One region of the Comamonas sp. DB36 genome, then DNA from elsewhere that is predicted to be linked to it. Evidence: riboswitches for the same ligand, from Rfam matches in the RefSeq annotation. Region 1 holds a riboswitch; the other holds the start of a gene.
The links. A riboswitch is a leader RNA that binds a small molecule or an ion and turns the genes downstream of it on or off. The one in region 1 is predicted to bind ZMP and ZTP.

Region 2: another riboswitch for ZMP and ZTP. It lies ahead of ACSVDO_RS08785 (hypothetical protein); the one in region 1 lies ahead of glyA (serine hydroxymethyltransferase).

What each region holds. Positions count from the first base shown of each region.
Region 1 is NZ_CP196631.1:1,408,293-1,413,985, forward strand. It holds gene ACSVDO_RS06765 (sensor domain-containing protein) at 1-799, opposite strand, end outside; gene aroC (chorismate synthase) at 918-2,015, shown strand; gene nrdR (transcriptional regulator NrdR) at 2,101-2,553, opposite strand; gene glyA (serine hydroxymethyltransferase) at 2,583-3,830, opposite strand; ZMP/ZTP riboswitch at 3,864-4,027, opposite strand; gene ACSVDO_RS06785 (lytic transglycosylase domain-containing protein) at 4,099-4,938, opposite strand.
Region 2 is NZ_CP196631.1:1,906,579-1,912,271, reverse strand. It holds gene ACSVDO_RS08810 (GntR family transcriptional regulator) at 1-105, shown strand, start outside; gene ACSVDO_RS08805 (bifunctional GNAT family N-acetyltransferase/nucleoside diphosphate kinase regulator) at 136-1,047, opposite strand; gene ACSVDO_RS08800 (cyclic-phosphate processing receiver domain-containing protein) at 1,135-1,479, shown strand; gene ACSVDO_RS08795 (hypothetical protein) at 1,551-2,261, shown strand; gene ACSVDO_RS08790 (hypothetical protein) at 2,254-2,676, shown strand; ZMP/ZTP riboswitch at 2,935-3,015, shown strand; gene ACSVDO_RS08785 (hypothetical protein) at 3,218-3,613, shown strand; gene ACSVDO_RS08780 (alpha/beta hydrolase) at 3,703-4,560, shown strand; partial or broken gene ACSVDO_RS08775 (isocitrate lyase) at 4,754-4,948, opposite strand; gene ACSVDO_RS08770 (HNH endonuclease) at 5,347-5,693, opposite strand, start outside.

The DNA.
Region 1 (5,693 bases):
TCTTGATCGGACTGGACCAGCAGGCGCGGATTCCGGCGGGAATGAACAGCGGGTGGTAGTCCTGCCAGAGCGGGTCGGTGGCGATGTTGGTCACGGTCACGGGATCGCCCAGGAAAGCGCTGGTGCCGCAGGAGCCAGCCTGTGGGCCTATGAGGAGCCCCTCGATCGCCGCGCTCAGCGCGGGCGGCAGGGACGGGGCGGCGAGCACCCGCAGGCGCCCGTCGCCGTCCACGCGCAGCACGCTGGCAATCACATCGGGCGCGATACACTCGACTTCGGCGCAGACCAGGGCCATCAGCTGGGGCAGCGGTACTTCACTCACCATGGCTTCGAGCACCCGGCTTTGCAAGGCCTCGTGGTGCTTGGTGGGCGTGAGGTCGGTGAGCGTGACCACGGCGCAGCCTGCGTCGCCTTGGGGCCGGCCGGGCTGCGGCGGCGGGTGGATGTTGCAGACCAGCGAGACCCATATCGGATCCCCGTTGCGGTGGTAGCACAGCGCTTCGCCCGTGTAACGGCCGGTGCGCGCCAACTGTTCGTCGATATGCGCGAGCGCGTCCGGGGAAAAGGACTTGCCCAGCAGCAGGTCGCGCGGCCGCCGGCCGCGCGCTTCGTGCAGCGGATAGCCGAACAGCCGCTCGAAACCGGCGTTGGTGTAGACGATGCGGCGCTGTTCGTCGCTGATCAGGATGGCGCAGTCGCTGACGTCCAGCGCCTGCGTCAGGGAGGGCAGTGATGCGGGCAGCGTCAGGCCATGGGCGGCGGGCCCTGGCGCGGGCGGCGATTGGCTGGCGGCTTGCATGGGATGGTGGCACTCCTCATGGTGAACGGGCCGGTCGAGACGGCGGCGCGCGTCAATACAAATCGTATCAATGTGTTGCTCAGGTGCCAAGCACTTCATACAGGCATAATCGCGCGCCATGAGCGGCAATACTTTCGGAACCATTTTCAGCGTCACCAATTTCGGTGAATCCCACGGCCCGGCCATTGGCTGCGTGATCGATGGCTGCCCGCCGGGCATGCCGTTGACCGAAGCCATCATCCAGCATGACCTGGACCGTCGGCGCCCCGGCACCAGCCGCCATGTGACCCAGCGCCAGGAAGCCGACGCGGTCGAAATCCTGTCGGGCGTCTATGAAGGCAAGACCACGGGCACGCCGATCGCGCTGCTGATCCGCAATACCGACCAGCGCAGCAAGGACTACGCGAACATCTCCGAGAGCTTCCGCCCCGGCCATGCCGATTACACCTACTGGCACAAGTACGGCATCCGCGACCCGCGCGGCGGCGGCCGTTCGTCGGCGCGTCTGACGGCGCCCACGGTGGCCGCGGGCGCCGTGGCCAAGCAGTGGCTCAAGGCCCAGTTCGGCACCGAGTTCCGCGCCTGCATGACGCAGCTGGGCGAACTCGAGATTCCGTTCGAGGACTGGTCGCATGTACCCGGCAACCCGTTCTTCGCCCCGGTCGCCGATGTCTCGGCCTATGAAAGCTATATGGACGCGCTGCGCAAGGCCGGCGACTCCTGCGGCGCGCGCATCCGCGTGCAGGCCACGGGCATGCCCGTGGGCCTGGGCCAGCCGCTCTATGACAAGCTCGATGCCGACATCGCCTACGCGATGATGGGCCTCAACGCGGTCAAGGGCGTGGAAATCGGCGCCGGCTTCGCGAGCGTCGCCCAGCGCGGCACGGTGCATGGCGACTCACTCACCCCGGCCGGCTTCGCGAGCAACCATTCGGGCGGCGTGCTCGGCGGCATCAGCACCGGCCAGGACCTCGAAGTCTCGATCGCGATCAAGCCCACGAGCTCCATCCTGAGCCCGCGCGACTCCATCGACGTGCACGGCCAGCCCACGGAAGTCATCACCAAGGGCCGCCACGACCCCTGCGTGGGCATTCGCGCCGCGCCGATTGCCGAAGCCCTGCTGGCGCTGGTGGTCATGGACCACGCGCTGCGGCACCGCGCCCAGTGCGGCGATGTGCGCCACGGCGTCGCGCCGATAGCGTCCTCGCTGCTCTGAAGGCGCTTGGCACGCAAAAAAGCCATCCCTCGGGATGGCTTTTTCATGGGGTGCTTGAGTTTCTGCCGCCCGGCCGGTGGGGGCTCTATCCTCTACGCACCTCGTCCATCACGCTCTTGAAGTCCTCGATGTCTTCAAAGCTGCGATAGACGCTAGCAAAGCGGATGTAGGCGACCTTGTCGAGCTGCTTGAGCTCGTGCATGACCAACTCGCCGATGCGGCTGGACGCCACTTCGCGCAGGCCCAGGTTGCGCAGCTTTTCCTCGATGCGCTCGATCGCGGTATCGACCTGTTCGGTGCTCACCGGACGCTTGCGCAGCGCCAGCGAGAACGAGCCGCTGAGCTTGGCGCGCTCGTACTCTATGCGCCGGCCGTCCTTCTTGACGATGGCCGGGAAGCTGACTTCCGGCCGCTCGTACGTCGTGAAGCGCTTGTCGCAACCGCCGCACTGGCGGCGGCGGCGGATGAAGCCGCCGTCTTCCGCCTCGCGGGTCTCGACCACCTGGGTGTCAGGATGGCTGCAGAAAGGGCACTTCATGGCTCAGGGCGGACCGAATAGCGAGAGGCTTAGTCGCGGTAGACGGGGAAACGCGCGGTCAGCGCCGCGACCTTGGCGCGCACCGCGGCCAGGTTGGCTTCGTCCGTCGGGTTCTCCAGCACGTCGGCAACCAGATTGGCCGTCAGGCGGGCTTCTTCTTCCTTGAAACCACGCGTGGTCATCGCGGGCGTGCCCACGCGGATACCGCTGGTCACCATCGGCTTTTCAGGATCGTTGGGGATGCTGTTCTTGTTGATGGTGATGTGGGCCGCGCCCAGAGCGGCTTCAGCGGCCTTGCCGGTGATGCCCTTGGCGCGCAGGTCGACCAGCATCACGTGGCTTTCGGTGCGGCCGGAGACGATGCGCAGACCGCGTTCGATCAGCGTTTCGGCGAACACTTGTGCATTCTTCACGACCTGGGCCTGGTAGGCCTTGAACTCGGGCGTCAGCGCTTCCTTGAAGGCCACGGCCTTGCCAGCGATGACGTGCATCAGCGGGCCGCCCTGCAGGCCGGGGAAGATCGCCGAATTGATGGCCTTCTCGTGCTCGGCCTTCATCAGAATCACGCCGCCGCGCGGGCCGCGCAGGCTCTTGTGGGTGGTGGTCGTGACCACGTCGGCGTGGGGCACGGGGTTGGGGTACACACCCGCGGCGATCAGGCCGGCGTAGTGGGCCATGTCCACCCACAGGATGGCGCCGATTTCCTTGGCAATCTTGGCGAAGCGTTCGAAATCGATGCGCAGCGCGTAGGCCGAGGCACCGGCAATGATCAGCTTGGGCTTGTGTTCACGCGCCTTGGCTTCCAGGGCGTCGTAGTCGATCTCTTCCTTGGCATCCAAGCCGTAGGAAACGACGTTGAACCACTTGCCCGACATGTTCAGCGGCATGCCGTGGGTCAGGTGACCGCCTTCTGCCAGGCTCATGCCCAGGATGGTGTCGCCGGGCTTGAGGAAAGCCAGCAGCACGGCCTGATTGGCCTGGGAACCGGAATTGGGTTGCACGTTGGCGGCATCGGCGCCGAACAGCTGCTTGACGCGGTCGATGGCGAGTTGCTCGACCACATCGACGTTTTCGCAGCCGCCGTAGTAGCGCTTGCCTGGATAGCCTTCGGCGTACTTGTTCGTGAGCTGGGAGCCCTGGGCTTCCATCACGGCAGGCGAGCAGTAGTTCTCGCTGGCGATCAGCTCGATGTGATCTTCCTGACGCTGGTTTTCGGCCTGGATGGCGGCAAACAGTTCGGGGTCGGCTTTTTCAACAGTGATATTGCGGTGGTACATGGCAGTCCTATGAACTTGTAGTCCCTTGAGGCCAAGGGCTGCCCAGGCGAACGGCGGAACGCTTCAGGCGGGATCCGTTATGCCTGGGCGGTACGCTCCCCGGTGGTTCACGGATGACATCCGCTGGTTTCCACGTCAGCGGCAGTCCGGTCTTTCGACCTACTGGACTGCGCCTATCGCCAGTTGCGTACCCCGGTAGTGTAGCTGAGCCCAGATGCCCGTGCGGCAAAGGGCCTGCTGCGAATGCGCGCAGCGCGGGGTACTTCGATCAGAGGTTGGTGTTCAAAGCGACCTGTTCGCCGGCGCTGGCGACAGGTTCGGCCGCGGGGGCGGCCAGGGGAGCGGTCTGCTTGACGGTGAGCAGCGGCTGGGCGGGGACGACGGCAGGGACAGGGCGCAGGCCCGCGGCCTGGCGCAGGCGGTTGTGCTCGGCGAGCACCTTGGCCGCATAGCCGCCGTCGTTGGGCAGGTTGGCGGCGCCGACATAGTGGCGCAGGCCGCCCTCGACCGAGCCCGCGCGCGCAATCGCGTCCTTGAGCACCTTGACGCCCACGCGCAGGTTGGTCACGGGGTCGAAAGCTGCGAGGCGGCCGCCGAAGTTTTCATACTTGTCCGTATGCACGCTGGTCATGACCTGCATCAGGCCCTGGGCACCGACGGAACTTTGCGCAAAGGGATTGAAGCTCGATTCGATGGCCATGATGGCCAGGATCAGCGTCGGATCGATCTTGTTGCTCTGGCCCAGCGAGTAGGCTTCGGAGACCAGCGCGGCCAGCGGCTCGGGCGCGACGCGGTACTTCTTGCTGAGCCAGAAGGCGACAGCGGCCTGCTCGCGCGGCAGGTCCTTGGGATTGCTCGCCGTGGCGCGATCGATGGCATCGGGCTCGGTGGGCATGTCGATCACGGCCACCTGGCGCGCCTGCAGCCAGTCGCGCAGATGGGCTTCGCCTTCGAGGCGCAGGTCGGGGCGGGCGAACAAGGTGATGGCCACGAAGGCCACGGCCAGGCCCAGCAGGGCAAAGCCGTTGTGGGTGATATCGAGAAAACCGTCGGTCACATCGGACGCAAAGGTTCGCACTCCAGCGAAAGCTTTCGCTAATGCAGGCATATTGATTCCTTTCAAGAGGCGTCACCCCGCTTTGCTGACCCGTGAGGGGGCATGGGGCGAACGCCTAGATTGGCGCGCTGCAATCCTTGGGTACGGTGCCGGAAAGGCATCGAAGGAAGTGGTCTGAGCACTTGCGTGCAGCGAAGAGAGGGTCTCTTTTTCGAGAATGGCGGATTCTAGAAGTTCACCTAATGCTAAGTCAATACTATAAAAAATAGTTGTTAGATTTAAAATGCATATAAAAAGCTGTATGGAAACGCATATTTCCGGCGTTTTGTCCCCTGGAATTTTCGGATTGACAGCTGTTTGTGACAGTCCTATTAAGTTTTTTGGATCATTGCAAAAACTCATTGGATTGCTGCATTGCAGCTCGCTTATTCTGTACCTGACTGCCATGGCAGTTGACTGCTGGAAGAGCGTTTAAAGGCGGAACGGCACTTAATCTGTCAGTTCCTGTCCTTTGACTGTCTCCTAAGGCCTCCAGGGAGCAATCGATGCTTCCACGCAACCAGGACCATCCTCTCCCGGTTGCAATCCCCACGGCACAGGACTTGGAGCCTGCCGTAAAGCCCGGTCATCGGCCCCGCCGCTGACCGGGCTTTCTATTTGTGCAGTTCGCAATGCAGCTGGACCGGCAGCCCGGCCCTGGGATCGAGATGCTGCCGTTGGGATGCCTGCATCTGGGGGGCGCCGCTCTTACTTTTGCTCACTCTGGTTTTCTGGTGCAATGGCGCCTGCGCAGCGCCTCGGGCCGC
Region 2 (5,693 bases), 500 kb from region 1:
GCCGACCAGATGGCCGAAGCCTCGGCCGCGCTCAACGACTATCTGGTGCACTCCGAGCGCATCGTGCTGGCCGTGTATGCGCGCCAGATTGCGCAGGACGCCTGACCGCCTGCGCCCTGCACCTCCCAGGGGCTTCTACAGGTGGAAATCGCCCGCGGCTTCCGGCTGGTAGAGCACTTTTTCGATACGGATACGCCGGGTGCGGTCAGGAACGCGCCAGTCGATGAAGTCGCCTTCCTTGTAACCCAGGATCGCCGTGCCTATGCCGGAGCACACCGACAGTTTGCCTGCGCTGTCGTCCGCGTCCTGCGGGTAGACCAGGGCCACCTCCACGGGCTCGTCGTCCAGCTGCAGCAAAGCCCTGGAGTTCATCGTGACCACATTGCCCGCGACTTCCTGCGCCTCGACAACGATGGCCCGCTCGATCTCATGTTCAAGCTCGAACACCGCCGCATCCTGCTCGAGCGCGACCAGACTGCTCAGGCGGGCCTTGTCGATTTCGGTGATGTAGATCCCGGTGGGATCCTGCGCAGCACTTTCGCGCAACAGCCGCAGATAGCGCTGCGAAGTCATGGAAAACGAATTCAGCGCAGGCGTTTCGCTCTCCAGCTCGAAACCGCAGCGCAGAAAGGCCTTGAGCGAGCGCGCATTTTCCACGTGGATCTTGGCCTTGAGCTTCTCGGCGCGCATCTCGAAGAAGGCCAGCTTCATGCCTTCGCGAATGGCGCTGGCACCCAGCTTGCGGCCCCAGTTGTCGCGGTCGCCTATGACCAGCACGATTTCGCAGTCGGAACCTGTCTTGACCAGGCGCACAAAACCCACTGGCACATCATGCCGGTCGTAGGCCATGAAGAACCGGCCGCCCTGGTTGAACAGATGCGTCAGAATGGGCAACTGGACCCGACCGATGACCTGCTCGATGAAGCGCGACACATTGCGCGAATCACTCAGATAGCGGATGACGCTCTCATCATCCAACCAGTCCATCAAACTCAGCGCATTTGCCCGAGTGATCTCCGGACATAGCGAAATGAAAGGCTTGCTCATCTTCACCACATTTGGTTGCAAGTATGAAAGCCCTTCATGGCCACGGCCATGACGGTTCTTTCGGGAAAGCGCTGATTCTAAGCCAAGGTGCCGATCCTAATCATCGGCGCGCCTTCGCGGCTGGAGGCGCTTCGCACACACGGGGGCCTTGGGTTGCTCCATTGCTGCGCGCGAGGAGCTTGCGCATCAACGCCTTGCAGCATCACGCCACGCCGAGCGGTTGGAACCAGAAGGTTGGCACCAGTGCATTCTGGGCCCGATGAGGAAATCAGACTCCTTGAAACCGGTGCCGGTAACGAGATTCGCCTGGATCATGATCTGGGCAACGAAAGCCGAGGCACGGGCTACGATATGATTTTGTGGATCGAGGAGGCCGTGGCACTACGTAGCTCAAACCTCCAAAAATCTATGTCCAATCCACGAATTTCTTAGGCGACGAAAAAAATGCGGGCAGGAGTGCAAGTTACCGAGCAGTCGTCAACCCGCTCGCAACTTTTTGAATAATGGAACTTGATAATTTGCTGGATGCCTCCTTCGACACGACATTTGCCGGCCGGCCAAATCTACCTTGGTGGCCTTGGGTCGGGAAGGATTTCTCAACCTCTAAGGTCCGGACGATGTTGCTCGGCGAGAGCGTCTACAACTGGGGGGACGGGTTCGTTGCGCGCTACCAGCGAACCGATGGCCTGCGGGAGACACACCGCCGTCACGCCCTCGACTATCGGCGCGACTCCCCCTATGTTCGCAATATCGAGCGAGCGATTTACTGTGCGTCCCAGCCAAGCGAGGGCCAAAAACGAGCGTTCTGGTCATCGGTGGCATACCACAACCTGGTGTTGCAGCCTCTCGAGTGCATTAAGAAGCGGCCGTGCCATAACCAATATCTGAAAGGCTGGCAGGAATTTCTTGACCTGTCCCGCTTGATGGCGATTGACCAAGGCATTGTTTATGGACTTGAAGCGAAGAAGATGGGCGCGCTAGTGGAAGCCATCAAGCTGCGCGGAGCATTCCTCAAACAGAGCCCCCTGCCATCGAAGGTTGGTAGGACGCGGCCGCGTTTGATTACTGTCGTCGACGAGGGCCGCGTGCTCAAGCTACTCTTCATTCGACACCCGAGCGCCTTCTTCAGTTGGCGTAAGTGGGCTCCGGTCATTCGCGAACATCTTCCCACTCAGCTGGATACCGTCGGCAAGACCTCGGAGGCAATTGCATGAAGACGCCACGCTCCGGGTGAATCGCACCCAGTGCGATTCAAACCACTCTTCTGCACCGTTGAAATCGGCCAAAATCAAAAAAATCGTCAACGGAGGAAAAATGAATCGGTCTTTAGCTCGCATTCATCTTGGCTTGGTCATCTTCTATGGGCTTATCGCGACATTCATCTGCACCGTGTATTTAGCTGGCGATCAATCCGATACCACAGGTATTCTGATTCTTCTTGCTATGTTCGCAGCACTCCCGACTTTGCATCTTGTAGCTTTGCGGGGTGTTAGTACTGGTCAGGCATGGGGACGCTCGCTCTCTCGCACTCTTGGTTTCTTGCTGCTCTTCGCTGTGCCTATCGGCACCATTCTTGGGATCTTCGTTCTTGTGCGAACAAGGCCCAAAGATTGGGAGCATGCGCCGTAACCATGGTCGACCAGTTCCGCATGGGCACTTATCTTGCTCAATCCGGCCAGCTGCGACCCTTGAATGTATCCCGCAGGCGACGGCTTTGGGTCGGGCCGAGCCCTTCAAGACAGCCGCGATCGGCCAGGAGCGGCCGGTCACCCCCGCTGCTCAACTTGCGCTGTAGCAGGCATTCGAATTCCATACTGCGTAGTCTTTTGCCGGCAAATGTCAGCCAGGAGGACCCGCTTGTCATGCTATTTGCAATCACGTATTCTGATGGTGTCATGTGACTGGCGAAATGATGGAGCACCATCGGGGAGCATGACCTACGTTGAGCCGATCGCCTGGGCATCTTGATAGTCCTCCCAGGAGATCCGATGACCAAAGCCTCTGGCTCTACGCCACTCCAGACCGCTTGTTACACCCCGATCCATGTACGTCATTGCCTATTTTTTAATTGAAGCTTGCAATGACCGGCATGTGCATTCCTCAATTCTGTTCGCCTGAGTCACTTGACTTAAATAGGTCGCCCATTAGAGTGCCGGCGCGATTCTACGATGTGCCTTTCAACTTCGATCGGTATCCCGGCGCCCCAGGGGTGAGCGGCTTTACCGGTGGTGCCAACTGCCAGTTGTACGCCTATGAGTTTCTGCGTGAGCACGGGTATTCCATTGGTAACTTGCGTTCCAGCAATTTGTGGGAGGATACGGAGTACACCTACGAAGTTGCTCCACCCCAAACGTTTGACATCGCGATGGTGCACGACCGCCCCGAGGCATGGGGCGCGCATGTGATGGTTTGTGTGGGGAACAACCTATTTCTGCATCTGTCCGGACGCATTGGTAGGCCAGCTGTTGAATCCTTGGATGAGATCATGGCCCGCCCTTACTACCAGTATCTTATTGGCTTCAAGCGGTGCCATTCCCCCAGCCCGACTTTGGGAAAAGACGAATGACAGGTATGGGAATAGGCTGAGCGGCATCAACCAGTCGATAGTCGTCTTCGGAGAGCGTCTGCTGACGGCGAGCTATTAGGAGACGTTCCATGCAGGAAAGCAAGCGATCTTGGAAACCGTGCGGACTGCGCCGCATCTGCGCAATCTCGCTTGGTTTTTTTGCCGCAATTACGTTCGCGCGAGCTACCGAAGAGCCTACGCAACAGCTTGCGACACCTAGTGGCACGGTGTACCGAAACATCGCGGGCCGCGACCTTCGAGTATTCGAGTTTCCGCCGCAGGCCGCCTCAGGTAGCGCGCAGCCTGCCATTCTTTTTGTACAAGGCGGCGCATGGACGCGTGGCAGCCCTGAGCAACTCTTCAGGTCGGCGAGGTACTTTTCAGACAAGGGATTCGTATCTGTAGTTCTTGAATACAGATTGGCAGACGCAACGAATTCGCCAGTCGAATCATTCTCGGATGTGTGCCATGCACTCGCGTTCATGAGGAAGAATGCAGACAGGCTTGGTCTCGCTCCATCGCGGATTGCCCTGTGGGGAATTTCGTCGAGCGGTCAACTTGTGGCTTCTGCGGCGACGGTCGGTTGCAATTCTGTAGACGGCAGCACTGGCAATGACGGCCCTGACGCCTTGCTTCTAGTCTCGCCCGTAGTGGATGCCGTTGCCGACGGGTTATTTCGTGACCTGATGAAAGGACACGGCAAACCCTCGTCCTTGTCGCCCATGCACACCTTAACCAAGAGCATCGCGCCCACCCTCATCATGCAGGGAGACGTCGATAAGACCACACCTATTGATAGGAGTCGGGCGTTCTGCGACCGAGCGCGGAGTGTCGCCAGCCATTGCGAACTCATAGCTCTTGCGGGCCAGGGGCACGTGCTTGATAAATCAGCGCGGGACCAAGTACTAGACCGCCAGGCGAGGTTTCTTCGGGAGCTCTGGAAGTGACCTGATGACCGACTACTTTGGGTTGCATCGGCCGGCTGAATCCACAGTCGAAAGCCGTCAGTGACGATAGGACCGCAGCCTCCACAGCTGAATCCAGACCCACAAAGCAAAAACCACCTGACACCAAAGCATCAAGTGGTTTTTCCCCCTGCCCTCCCCCAGCGCCCTCACGAGCGCCAGGAGCCGCTGAAGATCAGTGGAACTGCTCTTCTTCGGTGGAACCGGTCAGTGCCTTCACGCTGGAAGTACCACCCTGGATCACCGTGGTCACATCGTCGAAGTAGCCCGCGCCCACTTCCTGCTGGTGCGACACGAAGGTGTAGCCTTTTTCACGCGCGGCGAATTCGGGTTCCTGGACCATGTTCACGTAGTGCTTCATGCCTTCGCCAAAACATAAAATCCAGAATGCCAAACGCAGTAGGATTGTCGGCCGACTCCGGATTTTTTGACGATTCTGAAGATACATCTGTAATCGAATGACTATGATCATCTACAAGATCATGCTTCAATGGCTTGGGTCGTTTGCTTCAAAGGTTGGAATTTTTCAAGACCTCGTTCAGTTATGCGCGGACGATACGTCGGTGCTTTGACGTGATGGTGAGGGCATTAAGGTAATTGTAGTCGTCGCAAGTTGTGATTTCGCGGTGCAATTTAGAGAGCTTCTCGTACGGGGGATGCCCGGCATCGCGTTGCTGCTCGGCTATTCAATTCGCGTAGCCGAATATCAGATGCTCAACTGATGAGGCAGCCAATATTTATTATTTCCACCTTTATGGGAGCGAAGAATCAACCCTGTCGGAATTCGATCCGATGAGTCTTAAGGCGCGTATCGCCAGAACGCACATGGAACTCCCATACACCCAACTCAACAACTTCGAACGATACAACGCACTGAACGATGCATCTAGGCGTCAAGTCATGAGTTGGATTACCCGGTATGTCGACCGCCTGAATACCCACGATTTCACCACTCGGCGACATCACATCGATGGTAAGCCGTATCAATGCGTCCTCCTCTATCCCGGCCGTCTCTACGACAACAATAAGCCTGACTGTTGCATTGATCGGCAAGCTTCCAACTCGACAATGACCCCATCCGGCGCCGAGAGCATTGAATAGTCCCTCACCTGACG